4 regions of the Lysobacter sp. CA196 genome follow, and region 1 is predicted to be linked to each of the others. Evidence: riboswitches for the same ligand, from Rfam matches in the RefSeq annotation. Region 1 holds a riboswitch; each other region holds the start of a gene.

Region 1 (5,672 bases):
GCGCGCCATGTGCGGATCGATGTCGTTGGCGATCCAGCCGACCAGGCGGGCGCCGTCGGTCTGGATCGCGCGCGCGCTCAGCCGCGCATGGTTGATCGCGCCCAGGCGCAGGCCGACCACCAGCACCACCGGCAGGTCCAGCGCGCGCACCAGGTCGATCTGGTCGAGCGTGGCGCTGATCGGCGCGGCCCAACCGCCGACGCCTTCGACCACCACCGTGTCCGACTGCGCCGACAAGCGCGCATGCGCGGCGAGGATCGTCGCCAATGCGATCTCGACACCGGCCTGCGCGGCCGCGAGTTCCGGCGCCAACGGCAGCGGCAAGGCATAGGGATTGACGTCGTCGTAGCGCGGCGTCGGCGCACTCGCCGCCTGCAACAGCAAGGCGTCCTCGTTGCGCCAACCCTCGGGCGTACGTTCGCAACCGCTCGCCACCGGCTTCATGCCGACCGCGCGCAGGCCGTGCGCGCGCAAGGCGTGCAGCAAGCTAGCGCTGGCCACCGACTTGCCGATGCCGGTGTCGGTGCCGGTGACGAACACGCCGCGCGGAAACACCGCGGATGCGTCCGTTGGTCGGGAGGCGGCCTCCACCGGGGGCTGGGTGTGACTCATCTCGCGCTTTTCCCTGGGGCCTGGAGTCCGCCATGGTAGTGGCGACGGACGCCGCTGTTACACTCCGATGATGTTCACAACCTCCGCACTATCGGGCGGCAAGCCCGAGCAATACGCGCAACTGGTCGCCCAGGCGCGCGGTTTGCTCGACGGCGAACGCGACCGCATCGCCAACGCCGCCAACCTGTCGGCACTGGTCAACCATGCGCTGCCGGAACTCAACTGGGTCGGCTTCTATTTCTACGACGGCGAAGAACTCGTGGTCGGCCCGTTCCAGGGTCTGCCCGCCTGCGTGCGCATTCCGCTCGACAAGGGCGTGTGCGGCGCGGCCGCCTCGACCCGCCAGACCCAACGCGTCGCCGACGTGCACGCCTTCCCCGGCCACATCGCCTGCGATGCCGCCTCGCGTTCGGAAGTGGTGGTGCCGCTGGTCCATGGCGACGCCCTGATCGGCGTGTTCGACCTCGACAGCCCGGTCCCGGACCGTTTCGATGCCGACGACCAGGCCGGCCTGGAAGCGCTGGCGCGTGTGTACGTGGAGACGCTGGCATGACCGCGACGAAGATGCGCAACATCGGTCCCAAGAGCTCGGCCTGGCTGCGCCAGGTCGGCCTGCGTACGCACGAGGACATCTCGGCGATCGGCACGGTCGAAGCCTTCATGCGCGTCAAGCGCGCCGGCTTCAAGCCGACCCTCAACCTGCTGTACGCGATCGAAGGCGCGCTGCTGGACTGCCATTGGCAGGAGATCAGCGACGAACGCCGGCAAGAGCTGATCCAGGCCGCCGAGGCCGCGACCGCCCTGCTGCCGCCGCCGCGCAACAAACCGGCCGCCGCGCCGGTGCACACCACCATGCACGCCGAAGAACGCCACGACCCGTTCGAGCCAAGCAGCCACGACGGCGGCGGCCAGGACGACGACGGCGCGGCCGACCACGACCGTCCCGGCGGCCGCGACGAGGAAGACGGGCGCGACTGAGCCCGTCGGCGCCGTCCCCAGGCTCCCTGCCCCTACCGGTGTTTTGGCCCCGGGCGCCGGCTTCGCGTAGACTGCGCACCGCTTCGAGGTGACCCGGCGGCTTTCTCCATCGCCGGGTTGAAACGGGAAGCCGGTGACGCGCCCTCTCCTGCGGGAGGATCGGCGCCAGTCCGGCACTGCCCCCGCAACGGTAAGCAAGTCAGATCGCGGCAACCGCCACTGTGCTCGGCACGGGAAGGCGCCGCGACCGGCAGCCCGACCCCGTCGGCGCTGCGCTTGCGAGTCCGGAGACCGGCCTTGAGGCGCCACAGGTTGCGATGCGGAGGGCGTCGCGGCGGCTGCTATCCGGCTGTCTCCACGGCCCGCTGCCTCCTCGCAACCGTCTTCCGCCGTCGTCGTCGCGCGCCCCCGGGCGTGCGCGCTGGAGCTGTCCCCATGTCCGTCCCCAACACGCACGCCACGCGCGCACTGAACCTGTCGCTCGCCATCGCCTGTGCGCTCGCGCTGCCCACCGCCGCCATCGCCGCTCCGGCCGGCGAGGCCACCGACCTCGACGAGGTGGTGGTCACCGCCAACCGCACCGCGGTCAGCGTCAACGACACCCTGACCCCGGTCGACGTGCTCGACCGCGAGACCATCGAGCGCAGCCAGGCACGCGACCTCAACGACCTGCTGCGCGGCCGCGCCGGCATCACCATTTCGAACCAGGGCGGCGCCGGCAAGCTCACCACCCTGTTCCTGCGCGGCAGCGAGTCCGACCACGTACTGGTGCTGGTCGACGGCATCCGCGTCGGCTCGCCGACCTCGGGCCTGGCCGCGCTGCAGGACTTGCCGCTGGAACTGATCGACCGCATCGAAATCGTGCGCGGCCCGCGCTCGAGCCTGTACGGCGCCGACGCCATCGGCGGCGTGATCCAGGTGTTCACCCGCCGCGAGAAGCAGGGCTTCGCGCCGCGCATGCATTTCGGCGGCGGCAGCAACGACAGCCTCGAATTCGGCACCGGTTTCGGCGGCCGCAACGACCGCGGCTGGTTCGGCGCCGACTACAGCTTCCGCAAGACCCAGGGCATTAATGCCTGCCGCGGCGCCGGTTTCCCGATCTTCGCCGGCTGCTTCACCGACGAGCCCGATCGCGACGGTTACGAAAACCACGCCCTGTCGCTGCGCGGCGGCCTCGAGTTCAACGAGCAGTGGAGCATCGAAGGCCAGGCGCTGCGCGCCGAAGGCGAGAACGATTACGACGGCAGCTTCGTCAACCGCTCCGAGACCGTGCAGCAGGTGATCGGCGGCAAGCTGCAGTGGCGTCCGTCGGAGACGATTCACCTGCAGTTGCTGGCCGGCCGCAACGTCGACAGCTCGGATAATTTCCTCGGCGAAGTGCCGATGGGGTTTTTTAAAACCGATCGTGATAGCGCCACGCTTCAAGCGGATTTCACCGTGGCCGAAGATCAACTTCTTACGGTTGGTTTTGATTGGCTGCGCGACCGGGTCGACAGCGACACCGTGTACGACGAAAGCGAGCGCGACAACAAGGCCGGCTTCGTCCAGTACCAGGGCCGCTTCGGCGCGCAGTCGTTCGAGGCCAGCGTGCGCCGCGACGACAACGAGCAGTTCGGCGGCCACACCACCGGCGGCGCGGCCTGGGGCCTGAACTTCGCCGAGCGCTGGCGCGTCACCGTCGGCTACGGCACCGCGTTCAAGGCGCCGACCTTCAACGAGCTGTACTACCCATTCTTCGGCAACGCGACCCTGCGCCCGGAAGAGTCCAAGACCTGGGAACTCGGCCTGGCCTATCGCGGCGAGCGTTTCAACGCCCGCATCGACGGCTTCGACACCCGCGCCGACGACCTGATCACCTACGACTCGTCGATCAACCTGCCCAACAACATCGACCGTGCGCGCATGCGCGGCGCCGAGCTCGGTATCGACACCACCTTCGCGCAGTGGACCCTGGCGGCGAGCGCGAGCTTCCTCGACACCGAGAACCGGGTCGGCTTCTACCAGGGCAACGACCTGCCGCGCCGCGCCAAGCACAGCGCGCGCATCGACCTGGACCGCAGCTTCGGCAAGTTCCGCTTCGGTGCGACCGCGGTCGGTTCGGGTTCGCGCTACGACGACGTCGCCAACAGCACCCGCCTCGGCGGCTACGGCACCCTCGACCTGCGCGCCGAGTACGCGATCACCCCGGCCTTGAGCCTGCAGGCGCGCGTGGCCAACGTGTTCGACCGCGAGTACGAAACCTCTTCGTACTTCAACCAGCCCGGCCGCGAGTGGTTCCTGACCCTGCGCTACGCACCGGTCAACTGAACGCGCCGATCAAGAGACCGGCGGATCGTTGAGCCTCGACGGAAAGCCCGGCATCGCCGGGCTTTCTGTTTATGGCGAAGGAACAGGCACAGGCACAGGAACAGGCACAGGCACAGGCACAGGCACAGGCACAGGCACAGGCACAGCGAGCGTACCCAAGCTCAGGTCGGCCGCAGTCCGCATTGCACCCAACTGCGGCCGGCGATGTCGGCGACCACGCCGATCATGCCGTGGCGCCAGCGCCCGTCCTCCGGCCCCGAGGCCAAGGCTTCGTAAAGCTGCGCCGGCACGCCGTCGGCGAGGCTGCGCAACTTGGCCGCGGCCTCGACGTCGTGATGGAACAAGCTCTTGGCCACGACGAAACAACTCAGCGCGCGCGGCGTTCCGTCCGCCGACAAGGCGATGCTGATGCCGACATGACGCGGCAAGGCGCCGCCGTCCACGACCGCTTCGAGCATCTCCATCAACGGCCCGGCATCGCCGAGCACCGCACGCGCCATCGCCACGAGCGCCGGCCGATCCAACTCGTGGCCCAGCGCATAGAACTCGACGCTGCCGTCGGGGTTCACTCCACTCAATCGCCAGGTCAACAAGTTCGAGCGCAGCAGGAAATAGCGATCCCGCCACACCGCCGGCAACCGCCCCGCATACAGATCGACATAGAGCTTGGTCGCGCGCTCTTCGCCATGGCGCGCCGACGCCCAGGCACCGAACACCAGCGGGTCGTCGCGTTGCAGTTCCAGCCACGGCGCCAGGTCGCCCTGCCAATCCAAAGCGCGCGCGGTCAGCATCAGCCGCTCGCGATCGGCTACTTCCGGCGCGGCGACCTCGGCGGTCCAACGCACCGTCGCCTCGCGCGAACTCCAGGAAAACTCGACCGGCATGCCGGTGTTGGTCAGGCGGCTGAAACTGCCGGCCACTTCCGGCCAGACCGAACGGCCGAGCGGCGCGAGCACGCCGCCCAGCAGGTCCGCGGCGGCGGCGGCCTGCGCCGGCAGCACCGTCCCGAGTCGCCGCAAGGTGGCGACGACCGGGCCGGCGATGTCGGCGCCGAGGCTTTGCTGCATCGGCGCGAGCCAGGCTGCCCCCAAATCTCCGCGCGTGCCGCCGCGCGTGTCGATGACGGTATCGCTGCGCATGTCACTGCACCGCCACCAGTTCTTCGCTCTCGGCGATCCACGCGCGCTGGTCGAACTGTCCCTGCATGCCGACGAAGGTGAAGCGCCGGCGGTAGTTGCGCAGGTCCTTGTTCTTCAGGGCGATGCGCAGCTTGACCGGATCGGTCTGGCTGCCGGCCATCTCGATGCGCTCGTTGCGCTTGTAGGCGCCGTCTTCGTACTTCACGTCGATGTAGACACGCTTGACCATGGCCGGGTCGAACACCGGGATGAACTCGAGCTGCAAGGCGTCCTCGAAACTGTCGTGGACGATCAGTTGCGGCACGTCGAGTTCGACCGGCGGCGTCGCCGGGTCCGGATTGGCCACGCCCTTGCGCCGCTGCACCAACTGATAGGTGACGCCGCGGTTGGCCGGGCCGGGCTTGGCGCCGCGCAGGCGCCAGGTCTTCGGGCCGGACTCCTTGGTCAGCTTCAAGGTGGTCTTCGGCTCGGGCTGCGAGTAACCGCGCGCCTGCAGCTTGACGTCGATCGAGTCGACCACGTCCCAATCGATATCGCCCGGAATCGCCTCGATGTGGCGGAACTCGACGTGCTCGTAGGGATTCACGAACATGGTCCGGTCTTCGGTCGAAGCGGCCGGGATCGTGTACGAGGTCC
Region 2 (5,672 bases), on a different contig from region 1:
TAGCGATCGCCCGCGGCGTAGACGCTGGCGCCGAACGACCAGGCACCGTTGGCGACCGCGAAACGGCGGTCGGCGTCGATGCGCGCGCTCTGCCGCGCGCGCCGCGGCAGCAGCTTGTCGCGGCTGGCGCTGCGGCTGTCGTTGCGCGGGTCCAGCCAGGTCGCGCTGGCGCGCAAGTCCCAGTCGGCCAGGCGCGTGTCGAACACCGCTTCCAGGCCGCGGATGCGCGCACGGTCGACGTTGCCGGGCAGGCCGATCGATGCATCGAACGCGATCAGGTCGTCGATGTCGCTCTCGTAGGCGTTGAGCGACCACACGTGCTGGCGGCGCTCGCCGTGGGTGCCGCGCAGACCGATCTCGACGCTACGCGAGGTTTCCGGCGCCAGCGCGGCATTGCCGTAGCCTGGGTAGTACAGCTCGTTGAAGGTCGGCGCCTTGAACGCGGTGCCGTAGCTCGCGGTCAGACGCAGCGCCTCGCTGAGGTTCCAGCCCCACAACAGGCTGCCGGTGGTCTCGCCGCCGAACTGGCTGTCGTCGTCGCGGCGCAGGCTGGCCTGCAACGCATGCGCGCCGAAACTCTGCTGCCACTGGCCGAAGGCGCCGCGCAGGATGCGAGCGTCGCGGGCATAGCGGGTGTTGCTGTCGATGCGGTCGCGCTGCCAGTCGAAACCGAGGGTGAGCAGGCCGCTGCCGAGGCCGATGTCGCCCTGCACCGAGCCGAGCTGGCGGCGGGTTTCGAAGGTGCTGGAGTACTTGCCGTTCTTGTAGGTGTCGCTGAGGTCTTCGCTGCGGCCGGCGCTGGCGCTGAGGCTGACGCGATCGCTGGGCCGGTAGCGCAGCTTGGCGCCGGCGACCTGCTGCACGCCGTCGGCCTCGTTGTTCTGGCTGCCGTCGTACTGATTGTGGTTTTCGGCGCGGAACAGACGCGCTTCGGCGTCCCACTGCTCGTTGAAGCGGTAACCGCCCTGCAAGGTCAGCGAATCGCTGCGATAACCGTCGCGGTCCGGCGAGTTGGTGAAACAGCCGGCGCCGCCCGGCGAAGGCTTGCCGCGGCAGGCGTTGATGCCGTCGGTGTCTTCGTGGGCGGCGTTGATCGAATACCAGCCGCGCTCGCTCTTGCCGGCCACGCCGGCAGTACCGCGATGGGTGGCATAGCTGCCGATCGAAGCGCTGAAGCTCGGCACGAACGCGCCCTGCGGGCGCCGGGTGAAGATCTGGATGACGCCGCCGATGGCCTCGGAGCCGTACAGGCTGGAGAACGGGCCGCGCACGATCTCGACCCGTTCGATCTGTTCGACCGGAATGTCCTGCAGCGAGGCGCCGCCACTGGTCGCCGAACCGATCTTGACCCCGTCGATCAGCACCAGCACATGGTCGGACTCGCTGCCGCGCAGGAATAGCGAGGTCGCCTTGCCCGGGCCGCCGTTGTTGGCCAGCGAAGCGCCCGGCGTGCCGCGCAACAGCTCCGGCAGCGACGACGGCTGCAGGCGCTCGATCTGCGCTCGATCGATCACCGTCACCGCCGCAAGCGTGGCGTCCTGGGTCTGGGCGGTGCGGCTCGCGGTGACCACGACCTGGTCGAGATCGACCGCGGGCGCGGCCAGCGCCGAGGCGGCGAATGCGGAGCCGGCGAGCACGAAAGCGCAGCGCGCAGGAAGGCGCGCAAGGCGCAGGGATTCGGAAAAACGGAACGTCACAGTCGGCTCTCCATGGCCGCGCCTCACCCGCGCGGTCTAGATCAGGTCGTGACAGGGAGACGGCGGAACGGAGACGGCGCGCGCGCCGATGCCCCGAGACACGGCCCTCCGCCTGTCGGTTCGCGCTCCGGGCCGGTCTCCGGGCTTGCGAGCGGAGTCGGTCCGAGATCGGACCGGGTCTCCCGTACCGCGCCTTCCCGTGTCGGAACACAGTGGCTTCGTGCGGTGCGTGTACTCGCTTACCGTTGCGGGGGCAGCTCCGGATTGACCGACCTGGCGAACGCCAGAGCGGGGACCGGATTCCCGTTTCAATCGCCGATTATGTGTCGGCGATCACCTTGAGCGCGTGCATCTTAGCAGTGGTGCGCCGTGGGGATGCCACCGGATTTTCGCGCAAGCGCGCTTTGAAGTGCTGGATCGCGGCCAGGCGCCTCTCACGGGGACGTGATCCCCCCAGTCATCCTCGCGCAGGCGGGGATGACGGCTGGAAAGCGGATGGCGACTTGAGGGGATTCGAACCTTCCGGCCCAGCACAGCGGGCACCGATCCACCCCCGGGTTCCGCAAAGAGTGTGCCACTACCACTTTTCTACTACTTGCGTTAGGCAAGATTTGGCCGCTTGATTGACCGGTTGTTACGTTCGTGTTAAATCAAAATGACATCGCTGTCATCACCACCAAGGAGTCGTCATGCCCGTCCGCCGCACCTTCGCCGGTTCACGTCACCCTCTGGCCCTCGGCCTCCTGGTAGCGCTCGCCGCGCCGGTCCACGCGCAAGACGCGCCGCAAAGCGATCCCAAGACCCTGGACCAGGTCATCGTCACCGGCACCCGCGTCAGCGACCGCACCGTCGCCGAGTCCACCGCGCCGATCGACATCATTACCCCGGAAACCCTGGAAGCCACCGGCACGGTCGAGCTGGCCACCGCGCTGTCGCGCGCCCTGCCCTCGCTCAACTTCCCGCGCCCGGCCATCACCGACGGCACCGACGCGGTGCGCCCGGCGCAGCTGCGCGGCCTGGCCCCCGACCAGGTGCTGGTGCTGGTCAACGGCAAGCGCCGCCACACCACCGCCCTGATCAACCTCAACGGCAGCCAGGGCCGCGGCTCCTCGCCGGTCGACCTCAACGCCATTCCGATCGCCGCGATCGAACGCGTCGAAGTGCTGCGCGACGGCGCCTCGGCCCAGTACGGCTCCGACGCCATTGCCGGCGTCATCAACGTCGTGCTCAAGGGCAGCGGCACCGGCGGCAGCATCGCCGCGCGCTACGGCCAGTACAGCGCCGGCGACGGCAAGCAGTACCAGTTGTCCGGCGACACCGGTATCAAGCTCGGCGAAAACGGCTGGCTGCACCTGGCCGCGCAGGGCGGGCACCAGGACCAGACCAACCGCGCGCGTCCGTTCCAGGGCCGCGTCGAGCAGCGCTACGGCGATCCCGAGATCGACCAGGGCGCGTTCGCCTACAACGGCGAATACAACCCGACCGACTACCTGAGCTTCTATTCGTTCGGCAGCTACAGCGAACGCGACGTGCTGTCGAACGGCTATTTCCGCTTCGCCGGCGACCCGCGCAACATCCCGGCGATCTACCCGAACGGCTTCCTGCCGCAGATCCACAACGTCAGCAAGGACCGCGCCGCGGTGTTCGGCCTGCGCAGCGAAACCGCCGGCGGCACCCAGATCGACCTGAGCTACAACTACGGCCACAACGGCCTGACCTTCGACATCGAGAACACCCTCAACCGCAGCCTGGGCCCGACCTCGCCGACGCAGTTCTACGCCGGCGCGCTGGAAGTCACCCAGCACGTGCTCAACCTGGACTTCACCAAGTCGATCGACTTCGGCTGGCAGTACCCGGTGACCCTCGCCTGGGGCGCGGAATGGCGCGGCGAGGAATTCTCCGAACGCGCCGGCGAGCCGCTGTCCTACGCCAATGGCGGCGTGGCTGCGCCGAACGGCCAGATCATCCCGGGCGCGCAGGTGTTTTCCGGCTTCCGCGCCAGCGACGCCGGCGACTTCGACCGCCACAGCTATTCGGTCTATATCGACGCCGAAGCCGACCTGACCGACAAGTTCTCGCTCGGCGCCGCCGCGCGTTACGAGACCTACAGCGATTTCGGCGAAACCACCTCGGGCAAGCTGTCCGGCCGCTACGCCTTCACCGACAAGGTCGCGCTGCGCGCCACCGCCTCGACCGGCTTCCGCGCGCCGTCGCTGCAGCAGCAGTTCTTCCAGTCGATCGCCACCAACTTCATCAGCGGCATCCCGTATGAAATCGGCACCTTCCGCGTCGACAACCCGGCCGCCATCGCCCTGGGTTCGGAAGCGCTGAAGGCGGAAGAATCGACCAACTACAGCCTGGGCCTGGTACTGCAGCCGGCCGACCAGCTCTACATCACCATCGATGCCTACAACATCCAGGTGAAGGACCGCATCCTGCTGTCGGAAAACCTGACCAGCACCGCGGTGCGCAACTACCTCAACGCCAACGGCTATCCCGGCATCGGCGGCGGCCGTTACTTCACCAACGCCGTCGACACCGACACCAAGGGCGTGGACATCATCGCCACCTACGGCTGGGACGTCGGCTCGGGCAAGTTCAACCTCACCGCCGGCTACAACTATTCGAAGACCGAGATCGACAAGATCGCCCCGAACCCGCCGCGCCTGGCGGCAATCGACCCGGCCGCGGTGCGCATCGGCCGCACCGAAATCGGCCGCATCACCCAGGGCGCGCCGCGCGACAAGTTCTTCCTCGCCGGCGACTGGAAGACCGGCAACTGGAACTTCACCGCCACCACCACCCGCTACGGCGAGTTCACCGAGTTGCACGCGACCGACCCGCGCCAGGACCAGACCTTCGGCGACGAATGGACCCTCGACCTGGCCGCGACCTACCGCCTCGACAACTGGGACTTCACCGTCGGGGGCGACAACGTGCTCGATGCCTACCCCGACGAGTCCAAGCTGGTGCGCGGCACCCGCAACTACCTGCCCTACAACACCGCCTCCCCGTTCGGCTTCAACGGCGCCTTCGGCTACATCAAGGTCGGCTATAAGTGGTAAGCGCCGTGGGTGATTTTGATTTGCTCTGCTGATTTACTGGTCAGCCGTAGAGCCGGAGGGCGGCGCACAGGACGTGCGCCGTTTTCCGATAAGACATGGATGTCTTATCGGAAAATCCCGGCGCCAGCTGCGACCTCGCAGGGGAGCTTCGTCAAGGAAGGCCTTTTCTTTGGTTAGCTTTCTTTTGGGCCAGCAAAAGAAAGTAACCCGGCCGCGTCAGCGGACGGAAGCTTTAGATGTTGATGTTGCTTCAGCGCTTTGCGGCAAGAAATGCAGCACCGGAAACGGCGCGGTCGCGACTTGTGTCGCTCCTGCCCTGGCGATAACGCGCCGCTTCGGCGAATGACGATGGCCTCGTTACCTCTACGCGTCCCGCGGTCGCGATTTGCGTCGCTCCTACCCGGCGAGCGCACGCCGCTTCGATAAACGACGTCGGCCTTGGCGCTTCTGCGCATTCCTTGGTCGCGGCTTGCGCCGTTCCTACCCTGGCGAAAGCGCGCCGCTTCGATGAAAGACGGCGGCCTTGGCACCTCTGCGTCCCGCGGTCGCGACTTATGACCGAGGGAAATCCTGTGGGACGTCGCTCCTACAAGAGTGGAAGATGCGGCACGCACCACCACGGCCCGGATCATCCCGGCCGTCGTTTTTTTGTCGATCGCAGTACAACCGCCGATCGACGGATCGGCTATAAAGAGGGCCTTGCCGCTACGGGCGCCCGCCAACGGCCCGGCCCAGCGGCCCCGCCGCAAATGCCCGAGGTGCCCGTCATGCGCTCGACCGTTGCGCTGTTGCTGTCCCTGGCGATTTCGAATGCCGTCGCCGCGCCCGCCAAGCGCGAACAGATCATGCTGCTGCAAGGCAAGCCCGCCGGCCAACAGGTCGTCGAGACCGCGGGCGACGGCAGCACCCG
Region 3 (5,672 bases), on a different contig from region 1:
CCAGCCGGACGCTTGCGCGCGTACAGCACCGGGATCAACAGATAGAAGGCGAAGAACAGCAGCAGGAAGGGCTCGGTGGTGGAGAAATGCTCGGGGCGGTACTTGAGCACGCCCCACAAGGTGCCGATGCCCCAGGTGAAGACGAAGCCGAGCAGATTGAGCACCCGCCACGGCCGCCACCAGGCGATCGCGAAAATGCCGGCATTGAGTACGGCGTAGTAACCGAACAGGGCGACGTGGTTGCCGGAACCGGTCGACAGCCAGATCGGCGCGAGGAAACCGGCGAGGATCGCGAACACCGCCAACGCCATCGCGTTCTGCCTCACCGCCAGTACGCCGGCCCCGGCCACCAGCACCACGCTGATCGCGAACGCCGCGCCGGCCGGTATCAGCTGGTACAGCTTGAAAGCGGCGAACACCACCAACAGCAGCACGCCGATCGCGCCGCCCTGCAGGCTCAGGGCGAAACTGCGCTTGCGTTCGCGCTGGCGCCAACCGAACACCAGCCCCGCCATCGCCGCGAGGGCGACGCCGGCCAGGCGCAGCTCGATCGGCAAATGCAGCCAGCCTTGGTCGGTGGCGTACTTCAACAGCGCGGCGACGCCGGCGAACAACACCAGCATGCCGACCTTGACCGGCACATTACCCTCGGTGAACCAACGCCGCAGCCAACGCGCGGCGACGGTGAATACGTCCGGCGGCGGCGGTGCGGCAGGCGCGCGCCAGGCCGCAGGCGCGGCGCGCGCAGCGGCCGGGCGGGCGGCGACGTCCTGCGGTATCGGCGGCGGCACGCTCGCGGCCGGCGACGGCGTGGGCGCCGAGACCGGGGCAACGGGTTTGGCTGGAACGACCGCAGGAGGAACAACCGTGCTGACAGGCGGCGGACGAACCGGCGGCGCTGTCGGCGGCGGCGCTTCGCGCGCGATCCGCTCGGCCAGGGTTTCGTCCCCGCGCTGGCCGGACCTGGCCGCGCTCAGCGACTCGGCTTGCTGCGCCACGCGACGCTCGAGTTCGGACACGCGCGATTTCAGTCCGGCGACTTGCATCAGCGCCACCACCAGCAGGACCGGCACCAGCAACAACCCCAGTGCCACTAAAACGATCAGTGCTTCCATCACCCGTCCCTGTTCCGTGCATCGTGCGCTTGGTCACGAACGTTACACCAAGCCGCAAGCCTTGAAGGACAAGGCTTCACGCATTCTATACACAGCTTGTTCACCACATATCGCGTTGACGGAATCGATAAACCACACTATGTTGTGCCCGTCGGTGCCGATCGCGAGATTGGCTCAATAGGGAAGCCGGTAAGGACGCAGCCAGCGCGACGTCCAAAGCCGGCGCTGCCCCGCAGCGGTATGGGAAACGAACGCTACCAAGCACTGGACGCGCCTCGCGCCTGGGAAGCGGTAGCCAGTAGGAGACGCGAGTCGTCGTGTCCCGAGCCCGAAGACCTGCCGACAGCCGCGCGTTGCACACCGCGCGGTACCGGCCCAGGAGTCTTCGGGGGAAGACGGCCGGTGTCGCAGCACGATGGCTTCGCTGTCGTGCTCGTTCCGTTGCGGCGCCGCCACGCGCGCCGACGCGGGATGCGCCCGTCTCGGGCCGCGCGACACCTCGCCTGCAAGCCCCCGAGTTCCGCGCCCGCGGGGGCACGGCCGTGCCATCGACGACGCCGCTGCGCGGCCGGTCGCCGATGGCGCGTCCGCGTTCTCCGCGCGTCGCCCTTCGCGGGAAGGTCGGCGACCCGTGCACCCACGCCCCGGAGTTACGCCATGACCACGCTCGCACCCGAATCGTCCGCCGCCTCCCCCGCCGCCGACACCGCCGCCAAACCCGCCCGCGACCCGCAAGCCGACACCGGTTTCGCGCTGACCCCGCCCGCGGCCAACCTGACCATGAGCGTGACCAAGCGCAACGGCCGCCGCGAGCCGGTCGACCTGAACAAGATCGTGCGCGCGGTGACCCGCAGCGGCGAAAACCTGTACGCCGTCGACCCGATGCGCGTGGCCACCCGCACCATCTCCGGCCTGTACGACGGCGCGACCACGCGCGAACTCGACGAGCTGTCGATCCGCACCGCCGCCCTGCTGACCGCCGAAGAACCCGAATACGGCCGTCTCGCCGCGCGCCTGCTCGCCGGCGTGATCGAGAAGGAAGTCGCCGGCATCGAGATCCATGCGTTCTCGCAGTCGGTCCAGCGCGGCTTCGACCTGGGCCTGATCAACCAGCGCCTGCTCGACTTCGTCCAGGCCAATGCGCGCAAGCTCAACGACGCGATCGACCGCAACCTCGACGCCAAGTTCGATTACTTCGGCCTGCGCACCCTGTACGACCGCTACCTGCTGCGCCATCCGACCGCGCGCACCGTCATCGAGACCCCGCAGCAGTTCTTCCTGCGCATCGCCTGCGCGCTCAGCGAAGACGTCGGCGACGCGCTCGCCCTGTACCGGCGCATGGCCCAGCTCGACTACATCCCGAGCTCGCCGACCCTGTTCAACGCCGGCACCACCCACGAGCAGCTGTCGAGCTGCTTCCTGCTCGACTCGCCCGACGACTCGCTGGAAGCGATCTACAAGCGCTACATGGACGTGGCCAAGCTCAGCAAGTTCAGCGGCGGCATCGGCCTGAGCTATACCCGCATCCGTTCGCGCGGCTCGCTGATCCGTTCCACCAACGGCCTCAGCAATGGCATCGTGCCCTGGCTGAAGACCCTCGACGCCTCGGTCGCCGCGGTCAACCAGGGCGGCAAGCGCAAGGGCGCGGCCTGCGTCTACCTGGAGCCGTGGCACGCCGACATCGAGGAATTCCTCGAACTGCGCGACAACACCGGCGACGAAGCGCGCCGCACCCACAACCTCAACCTGGCCAACTGGATTCCCGACGAATTCATGCGCCGGGTCGAGGCCGACGCCGACTGGTCGCTGTTCGACCCGTCCAAGGTGCCGCAGCTGACCGACCTGTGGGGCGAAGCCTTCGACCGCGCCTACCACGCCGCCGAAGCGGCCGGCCTGGCGACCAAGAAGGTCAAGGCGCGCGACATCTACGGGCGGATGATGCGCACCCTGGCGCAGACCGGCAACGGCTGGATGAACTTCAAGGACAAGTCCAACCGCGCCTCCAACCAGACCCTGCGCGACGGCAACGTCATCCACTTGTCGAACCTGTGCACCGAGATCCTCGAGGTCACCTCGCAGGACGAGACCGCGGTCTGCAACCTCGGCTCGATCAACCTCTCGCACCACGTCGAGATGTACGACGATCCCAGCTCTAATAAGGGCGTGGGCGCGTTCGATTTCGACAAGCTCGCCGAGACTGTGCGCTTGGCCGTGCGCCAGCTCGACCGCGTCATCGACCTGAACTTCTATCCGATCGAGACCGCGCGCCGCGCCAACCTCAAGTGGCGCCCGGTCGGCCTGGGCTCGATGGGCCTGCAGGACGTGTTCTTCAAGCTGCGCCTGCCGTTCGATTCGGAGCCGGCGCGCAAGCTCGCCCAGGAGATCGCCGAGGCGATCTACTTCCACGCTCTGTCGGCGTCGAACGAGCTGGCGATGGAACACGGCAAGCACCCGTCCTTCGCCGATACCCGCGCATCGATCGGCGAACTGCAGTTCGAGGCCTGGGGCGTCACCCCTTCGCAGCCCGAACGCTGGGACGCGCTGCGCAAGCGCATCGCCGAACACGGCCTGCGCAACTCGCTGCTGATCGCGATCGCGCCGACCGCGACCATCGCCTCGATCGCCGGCTGCTACGAGTGCATCGAGCCGCAGGTGTCGAACCTGTTCAAGCGCGAGACCCTGTCGGGCGACTTCCTGGTCGTCAACAAGTACCTGGTCGAAGAGCTCAAGAAGCTCGGCCTGTGGACCGCGGAGATGCGCGACCGGATCAAGATGGCCGAAGGTTCGATCCAGTCGGTGAACGAAGTGCCGGATGCGCTGCGCCAGGTCTATCGCACTGCGTGGGAGCTGCCGATGCGCTCGCTGATCGACATGGCCGCCGAGCGCGGCGCGTACATCGACCAGAGCCAGTCGCTCAATCTGTTCATCGAGAGCCCGAACATCGGCCAGCTCAGCTCGATGTACATGTACGCCTGGAAGAAGGGCCTGAAGACGACGTACTACTTGCGTTCGCGCCCGGCCACCAAGATCGCCAAGACCACGGTCAGCGCGCCGGCGGTCAGTGCACCGAAGCCGGAATACACCACAGACGAGGCGATCGCCTGTTCGCTGGAGAACCCGGAATCTTGCGAGGCTTGCCAGTAATCCTCCGACCCATCCAAAGCTTCATAGCTTTAGTCCCTCTCCCGTTTACGGGAGAGGGGTTGGGGTGAGGGCAAGCGCATCGCCCAGCTCGCGCAATCGACGATCCTCGCGCGCCCTCATCCGCCCTCCGGGCACCTTCTCCCGCCCGCGGGAGAAGGGATAAGCAACCTCTCCCGCATTCGGAGAGGACAGTAATCCAAGGAACCACCATGTCCACCGATTCAAATCGCCTGCTCCTCGATCCCGGTTTCGATCTCACCCTGCGGCCGATGCGCTATCCGCACTTCTACGAGATGTACCGCGATGCGATCCGCAACACCTGGACCGTCGAGGAAGTCGATTTCTCCCAGGACGTCAACGATCTCAAGCACAAGTTCGGTCCGGCCGAGCGTCACCTGATCGAACGCCTGGTGGCATTCTTCGCCACCGGCGACAGCATCGTCTCCAACAACCTGGTGCTGAACCTGTACCAGCACATCAACGCGCCGGAAGCGCGCATGTATCTGTCGCGGCAGCTGTACGAGGAAGCGCTGCACGTGCAGTTCTACCTGACCCTGCTCGACACCTACCTGCCCGACCCGAACGAGCGCGCCAAGGCTTTCGACGCGGTCGAGAACATCCCCTCGATCCGCGCCAAGGCCGAGTTCTGCTTCCGCTGGATCGATTCGATCCAGGGCCTGCAGCGCATCGAAACCCGCGATCAACGCCGCCAGTTCCTGCTCAACCTGATCTGCTTCGCCGGCTGCATCGAAGGCCTGTTCTTCTTCGCCGCCTTCGCCTACGTCTACTACCTGCGTTCGCGCGGCCTGCTCAACGGCCTGGCCTCGGGCACCAACTGGGTGTTCCGCGACGAGAGCTGCCACATGGCGTTCGCGTTCGAGGTCATCCGCACCGCGCGCGAGGAAGAGCCCGACCTGTTCGACGCCGACCTGCGCGCACAGGTGGTGAAGATGTTCGAAGAAGCGGTCGAGTGCGAATACCAGTTCGCCCGCGACGTGCTGTCCGGCGGCGTGGTCGGCCTGTCGCTGAAGGACATGCGCCAGTACCTGGAATATTGCGCCGACCAGCGCATGGCCCAGCTCGGCATGCCCAAGCACTTCGGCTCGACCAACCCCTTCGCCTTCATGGACCTGCAGGACGTGCAGGAAGTGACCAACTTCTTCGAGCGCCGCGTCTCGGCCTACCAGGTCGGCGTGCAGGGCGAAGTCGCGTTCGACGAAGCGTTTTAAAGCAAGAGTGAGAAATCAGGAGTGAGGAATGAGTAGAGCGGCTCCGGCCCCTGGCTCGCTCCTCACTCCTCTAAACTCACTCCTCATTCTTCACCCCTCTAAACTCATTCCTCAAATGATCGAAGCGCGCATGACCGAGATCGTCTTCCCCGACCACACCAACCACCTGGGCACGCTGTTCGGC
Region 4 (5,672 bases), on a different contig from region 1:
ACCTCGCCGTGCCCTGTCAATCCCGGCCACGCTCTGTACAGGTCGCCCCTTCCGCAGTTGCGGCGTCCCGCAGCGATCGGTCGGCAGCCGCTTTCGACTCGTTCAACGCATCGAGACCGCGCCGTCCGCGGCCGACGCCGGCCCTCCGATTCCGCCCTTCGCCACGGCTCCATGCCGATGCGGCCGATGCCCCTCGTCAGCCTGCCGCCCCGCCCTACGGTCAGCCCGAATGCTGCCGCCGGAACGGCCTCACTACACTGCCGTGGCGACCTCCCGCCCTGGAGCAGTGCCATGTATCCCTCCGATATTTCCGGCCCCTCCCGTCAATGCCTGCCGCCGATCGACCCGGTCGTGCCGGCGCCGCTGACCCCGGTGCAGCAGCAGGAGCTCGCCCAGCGCTATGCCCCGATCCTCTACTTCCATCCCCAGGAAGAAAATTTCCTGCAGGACCCGAACACGTATATCGAGCAATCGACCCTGCGGCAGGAACGCGACTTCTGGGGCGACAAGGAACTGCACGGGCTCGGCGAGGTGCCGGCGGACGAACTGGCGCAGATCGGCCCCGACAACAAGAGCGCCGACAGCCAGTTGTTCCTCGATCACCAGAACGAGGAACTCGGCGACGGCGTTCGCGACGGCGACCTCGGCAACAGCAAGAATCTCTACGAATACGACCCCGAAACCAACACCATCACCTACCACCTGTTCTATTCCTACAACGACGGCCCGCCCGGCCTCGGCGACGTGCAGAACCACGAAGGCGACTGGGAAAAGATCACCGTGCAGCTCGACGACCAGTACCAGCCGACCGCGGTGCGCTACAGCGCCCATGGCGGCTTGAACGCCGAGCGCTCCTGGGCCGACACGCCGAAGGAAGACGGCCGCCCGGTGTCCTACGTCGGCCAGGGCTCGCATGCGAACTTCCCCGAGACCGGCTCCTGGAAATCCAAGGCGCCCGGCATCAACGATTCCGCCGAGACCGGCGGCGTGCGCTTCGACCTGGCCGGCCAGCCGGCCATCGATGTGACCACGCAGGAGTGGTATGGCGGCCACGTGCTGTGGGGCGAACGCGGCAGCGGCCAGGAATTCGGTATCGGCGAGACCACCGGCCCGACCGGACCGTCGGCCGACAAGGGACCGATCGTCGCCGGCGACGCCGACCCGTCGCTGCAGCCGATCGACGAGAAACCGGGTTTCCCCTTCTACGGTCCGTATCCGCCGTTCTTCTTCCCGCGCTGAGCGCGGGGGCGGAGGCATGCCCCCCTTTGTAGGAGCGACGCAAGTCGCGACCGCGGGATGCGCAGATGCGACAGCGCCGACGCCATCCATCGAAGTGGCGTCCTTTCGCGGGGTAGGAGCGACGCAAGTCGCGACCGCGTCGCAATGGCCTCGCGGCGCCTCTCTCAAGCAAGATCAAACGCGAAGAGCTTCCGCCACTAAAGTGGCGGAAGCTTTTGGCGTTTGATCTTGATCTTGATCTTGCGTGAGCGATACGCCGCAAGATCGAAAGAACGCGGTCGCGGCTTGCGCCGCTCCTACCCCCGCGAAAGGACACCGCTTCGATGGGCGACATCGGCGTTGTCGCCGCAGCGCGTCCCGCGGTCGCGACTCACGCCGCTCCTACAGACAGGCCCTGCAGGCGTCAGGACATTACAGTGCTGCGCACCGTCGCTCAGCCCGATCCTTGTCCCCATCACTCCTCAGCGGCGTATCTCGAACCCCGGGTTCTCATTGAGCGACCCATCCGCCTCCAACACCGCATAACGCTCGCCATCGGGATGGAACACCACCGGGATCGGTTCCCGGAACAGCGGCCGGCGCACGAAGCGCAGCTCCCAACGGAAATGTTCCAGAGTCGTCAACGCGTCCCGTTGCTCCGGGGTCAGCCCGGCGCGCAGCGCCACCGTGCTGGTCTGCCCGGTTCCGCGTCGTTCGCGATCGACCATCGGGTACTGCTCCTCGGAGATAGGTATTGCGCTTACGCCATGATCTTGCAATGACCTGAGAATGTCACCCCGGTCGCAGTCCCGCGCCGGATTCATGCAGGTCCAGTCCCAACCTCAGCCGACGCCAGCCGAGCGAACGCCGCCGATGCTCCCCATCGCGGTCCCGCGCGCCTGTCGAATTTGCCCCTGCTGCAGCCATCCCCGCCGCACCAGCCATTTCGCCTGCATCGCTGCACGGAATATCCGCCGCCCATCACAGTATCGATCGACGCTCGACGTTTCGTGTCCGACCGAGCACAGGCGGCGGCTTGCGAGATGGCGATACGCAGCTCGGTCGATGCGCGAAGCATGGTCAACTGCGCCGATCGGCGCAGTCCGGCGATAAACGCATCGCCCCGCATTCCATTCGCCGCGGTGCGGTGCGATGCACGACGCGTGGCAGAGCACGCCGACGACAAGATGAATGCGGCACCGGACGAATTCGACGAGGTCATCGTGCGAGCGAGCGCGCAGCTTTGCGCAGCGCAGCTTGTCCGCATGCGATCCGGCGCCTACACTCCGCCGGCCACAGGTGTCCTGCCGCCGTACCGGCGAGCAGGGTGAAACGGGAAGCCGGTGCGAGTCGACAGACTCCATTCCGGCGCTGCCCCCGCAACGGTAGGCGAGAACACCCGACTCAATACCACTGCGATTTCGCGGGAAGGTGTCGGGGTGATGCGGATCGAGCGCATCGCTCGCAAGCCCGGAGACCGGCCAGTGGCGGGCATCGCATGCGATGCCGTCCTCGGGTGTTGCGGTGGGCAACCGGACGGGCTGGCTCGACGCGATGTCCGTTGCGTGGAACCGACTTGTCTTGCTCCGCAATCCCCGTCACGCGGGTGAGCGACACGGAGCTGAAACAATGAACGATATGAATCGCGTCGCGACCGAAGTCGCGACGGTCAAGTTGCTGATCGACGGCGCGTTCGTCGAATCCCGGTCCGAACAATGGCGCGACGTGGTCAATCCGGCCACGCAGACGGTGCTGGCGCGCGTGCCGTTCGCGACCGCGGACGAAGTCGACGCTGCGGTGCGTTCGGCGCAGCAGGCCTTCAAAAGCTGGCGCAAGACCCCGATCGGCGCACGCGCACGCATCTTCCTCAAGTACCAGCAGCTGATCCGCGAGCACATGGGCGAGCTCGCTGCCATCCTCACCGCCGAACAGGGCAAGACCCTGGCCGATGCCGAGGGCGACGTGTTCCGCGGCCTGGAAGTGGTCGAGCACGCCGCTGCGATCGGCAACCTGCAACTCGGCGAGCTGGCCAACAACGTCGCCAACGGCGTCGACACCTACACCTTGCTGCAACCGCTCGGCGTCTGCGCCGGCATCACCCCGTTCAACTTCCCCGCGATGATTCCGTTGTGGATGTTCCCGATGGCCATCGCCACCGGCAACACCTTCGTGCTCAAGCCGTCGGAACAAGACCCGCTGGTGACCATGCGCCTGGTCGAACTGGCGCTGCAGGCCGGCGTACCGAGGGGCGTGCTGAATGTCGTGCACGGCGGCGAAGACGTGGTCAATGCGATCTGCGACCACCCCGACATCAAGGCGGTGTCGTTCGTCGGTTCGACCCAGGTCGGCACCCATGTCTACAACCGCGCTTCGCTGGCGGGCAAGCGCGTGCAGTGCATGATGGGCGCGAAGAATCACGCGGTGGTGCTGCCCGACGCCAACAAGGAGCAAACCCTCAATGCGCTCGCCGGCGCTTCCTTCGGCGCGGCTGGGCAACGCTGCATGGCCGCCTCGACCGCCGTGTTGGTCGGCGAAGCCCAGGCCTGGATTCCCGAGCTGGTCGCCAAGGCGCGCACGCTGAAGGTCAATGCCGGCACCGAACCCGGCACCGATGTCGGCCCGGTGATTTCCTGCGCCGCGCGCGAACGCGTCGAAAGCCTGATCGCGTCCGGTGTCGAGCAAGGCGCGAGGCTCGAACTCGACGGCCGCAATCCGTCGGTGCCGGGTTACGAGCGCGGCAATTTCGTCGGCCCGACCATCTTCTCCGGGGTCAAGCCCGGCATGCGCATCTACGACGAGGAAATCTTCGGCCCGGTGCTGATCGTGCTGGCCGTCGACACGCTCGACGCCGCGATCGAGTTGATCAACGCCAATCCGAACGGCAACGGCACCGCGATCTTCACCCAGTCCGGCGCCGCCGCGCGCCGCTTCCAGGAAGAGATCGACGTCGGCCAGGTCGGCATCAACGTGCCGATCCCGGTGCCGGTGCCGCTGTTCTCGTTCACCGGCTCGCGCGCCTCCAAGCTCGGCGACCTCGGCCCTTACGGCAAGCAAGTGGTGATGTTCTACACCCAGACCAAGACGGTCACCGCGCGTTGGTTCGACGACGACACGCTCGGCCACGGCGTCAACACCACGATCAGTCTGAAGTGATGGCCGCCGTCATGAACCTGCAGGCGGTCAGTCCACCGCCACCGCAGCTCGGCGAAGACCAACTCGCCTATCGCGAAGCCGCGCGCGATTTCGCCCTGGCCGAATTGGCGCCGCACGCAGCGCACTGGGACGCGCAAGCCATCTTCCCGCGCGAGGTCATCGGCAAGGCCGGCGAACTCGGTTTCTGCGGCCTCTACGTCGACGTAGCTGCCGGCGGCTCGGGCCTGACCCGGCTCGACGCGGTGGTCGTGTTCGAGGAGCTGGCTGCGCTCGACCCGTCCACGGCCGCGTTCATCAGCATCCACAACATGGCCACCTGGATGCTGACCGCGCACGCGTCCCCCGCCCTGCGCGACGAATGGGGTCCTGCCCTCGCCAGCGGCGAATGCCTGGCCTCGTACTGCCTGACCGAACCCGGCGCCGGTTCCGATGCGGCCTCGCTGCGCACCCGCGCCGAGCGCGACGGCGACGAATATGTCATCAACGGCGCCAAGGCCTTCATTTCCGGGGCCGGCGCCACCGACATGCTGGTGGTAATGGCGCGCACCGGCGGCGACGGCGCGCGCGGCATCAGCGCCTTCGCGGTGCCGGCCGACAGCGCCGGCATCGCCTATGGGCGCAAGGAAGAAAAACTCGGCTGGAACAGCCAGCCCACGCGCGGGGTGGTGTTCGACAATGTGCGCGTGCCGGCCGCGCATCTGCTGGCCGGCGAAGGCGACGGTTTCAAGATCGCCATGAAAGGCCTCGACGGCGGCCGCCTCAACATCGCCGCCTGCTCGCTCGGCGCGGCCCAGGGCGCGCTCGATGCTGCTCGCCGTTATCTCGGCGAGCGGCGCCAGTTCGGCAAACCGCTCGCCGAGTTCCAGGCGCTGCAATTCAAGCTCGCCGACATGGCCACGCAACTGGTCGCGGCGCGGCAGATGGTGCATACCGCGGCGCGCAAGCTCGATGCCGGCAGCGGCGACGCCATCGTCTGGTGCGCGATGGCCAAGCGCTTCGCCACCGACGCCGGCTTCGCGATCTGCAACGAGGCCCTGCAGATCCACGGCGGCTACGGCTATATGCGCGAGTACCCGATCGAACGGCTGCTGCGCGACTGCCGCGTGCACCAGATCCTGGAAGGCACCAACGAAATCATGCGCGTGATCATCGCGCGCCATCTGTTGAACACCGAAGAGGAATTGCGATGAGCCGTGCCGACAAGCAGCACACCGGAAAGGTCTATGACGGGCTGAAGCTGGATATCGACGGCCACACCGCCGTCGTCACCCTGAGCAATCCGCCCGCCAACACCTGGACCC

The links. Region 1 has a riboswitch for cobalamin ahead of btuB (TonB-dependent vitamin B12 receptor). Riboswitches for the same ligand answer to the same signal wherever they lie in the genome.
Region 2: linked by a shared signal. The riboswitch ahead of btuB (TonB-dependent vitamin B12 receptor) and the one ahead of btuB (TonB-dependent vitamin B12 receptor) in region 1 are both predicted to bind cobalamin.
Region 3: linked by a shared signal. The riboswitch ahead of ACTOWK_RS18345 (ribonucleoside-diphosphate reductase subunit alpha) and the one ahead of btuB (TonB-dependent vitamin B12 receptor) in region 1 are both predicted to bind cobalamin.
Region 4: linked by a shared signal. The riboswitch ahead of ACTOWK_RS21420 (CoA-acylating methylmalonate-semialdehyde dehydrogenase) and the one ahead of btuB (TonB-dependent vitamin B12 receptor) in region 1 are both predicted to bind cobalamin.

The regions. Positions count from the first base shown of each region.
Region 1 is NZ_JBQJIN010000004.1:59,108-64,779, forward strand. Features, by position in the region: gene bioD (dethiobiotin synthase) at 1-555, opposite strand, end outside; gene ACTOWK_RS05445 (GAF domain-containing protein) at 683-1,165, shown strand; gene ACTOWK_RS05450 (TfoX/Sxy family protein) at 1,162-1,590, shown strand; cobalamin riboswitch at 1,660-1,904, shown strand; gene btuB (TonB-dependent vitamin B12 receptor) at 2,026-3,897, shown strand; gene ACTOWK_RS05460 (hypothetical protein) at 4,059-5,036, opposite strand; gene ACTOWK_RS05465 (hypothetical protein) at 5,038-5,672, opposite strand, start outside.
Region 2 is NZ_JBQJIN010000002.1:188,677-194,348, reverse strand. Features, by position in the region: gene btuB (TonB-dependent vitamin B12 receptor) at 1-1,673, opposite strand, end outside; cobalamin riboswitch at 1,811-2,053, opposite strand; gene ACTOWK_RS03525 (TonB-dependent receptor plug domain-containing protein) at 2,387-4,762, shown strand; gene ACTOWK_RS03520 (amidohydrolase family protein) at 5,530-5,672, shown strand, end outside.
Region 3 is NZ_JBQJIN010000024.1:73,336-79,007, reverse strand. Features, by position in the region: gene ACTOWK_RS18350 (DUF2339 domain-containing protein) at 1-1,115, opposite strand, end outside; cobalamin riboswitch at 1,251-1,473, shown strand; gene ACTOWK_RS18345 (ribonucleoside-diphosphate reductase subunit alpha) at 1,773-4,259, shown strand; gene ACTOWK_RS18340 (ribonucleotide-diphosphate reductase subunit beta) at 4,469-5,488, shown strand; gene ACTOWK_RS18335 (acyl-CoA thioesterase) at 5,604-5,672, shown strand, end outside.
Region 4 is NZ_JBQJIN010000036.1:16,151-21,822, forward strand. Features, by position in the region: gene ACTOWK_RS21410 (Vps62-related protein) at 292-1,239, shown strand; gene ACTOWK_RS21415 (hypothetical protein) at 1,701-1,946, opposite strand; cobalamin riboswitch at 2,499-2,718, shown strand; gene ACTOWK_RS21420 (CoA-acylating methylmalonate-semialdehyde dehydrogenase) at 2,857-4,371, shown strand; gene ACTOWK_RS21425 (acyl-CoA dehydrogenase family protein) at 4,383-5,561, shown strand; gene ACTOWK_RS21430 (enoyl-CoA hydratase) at 5,558-5,672, shown strand, end outside.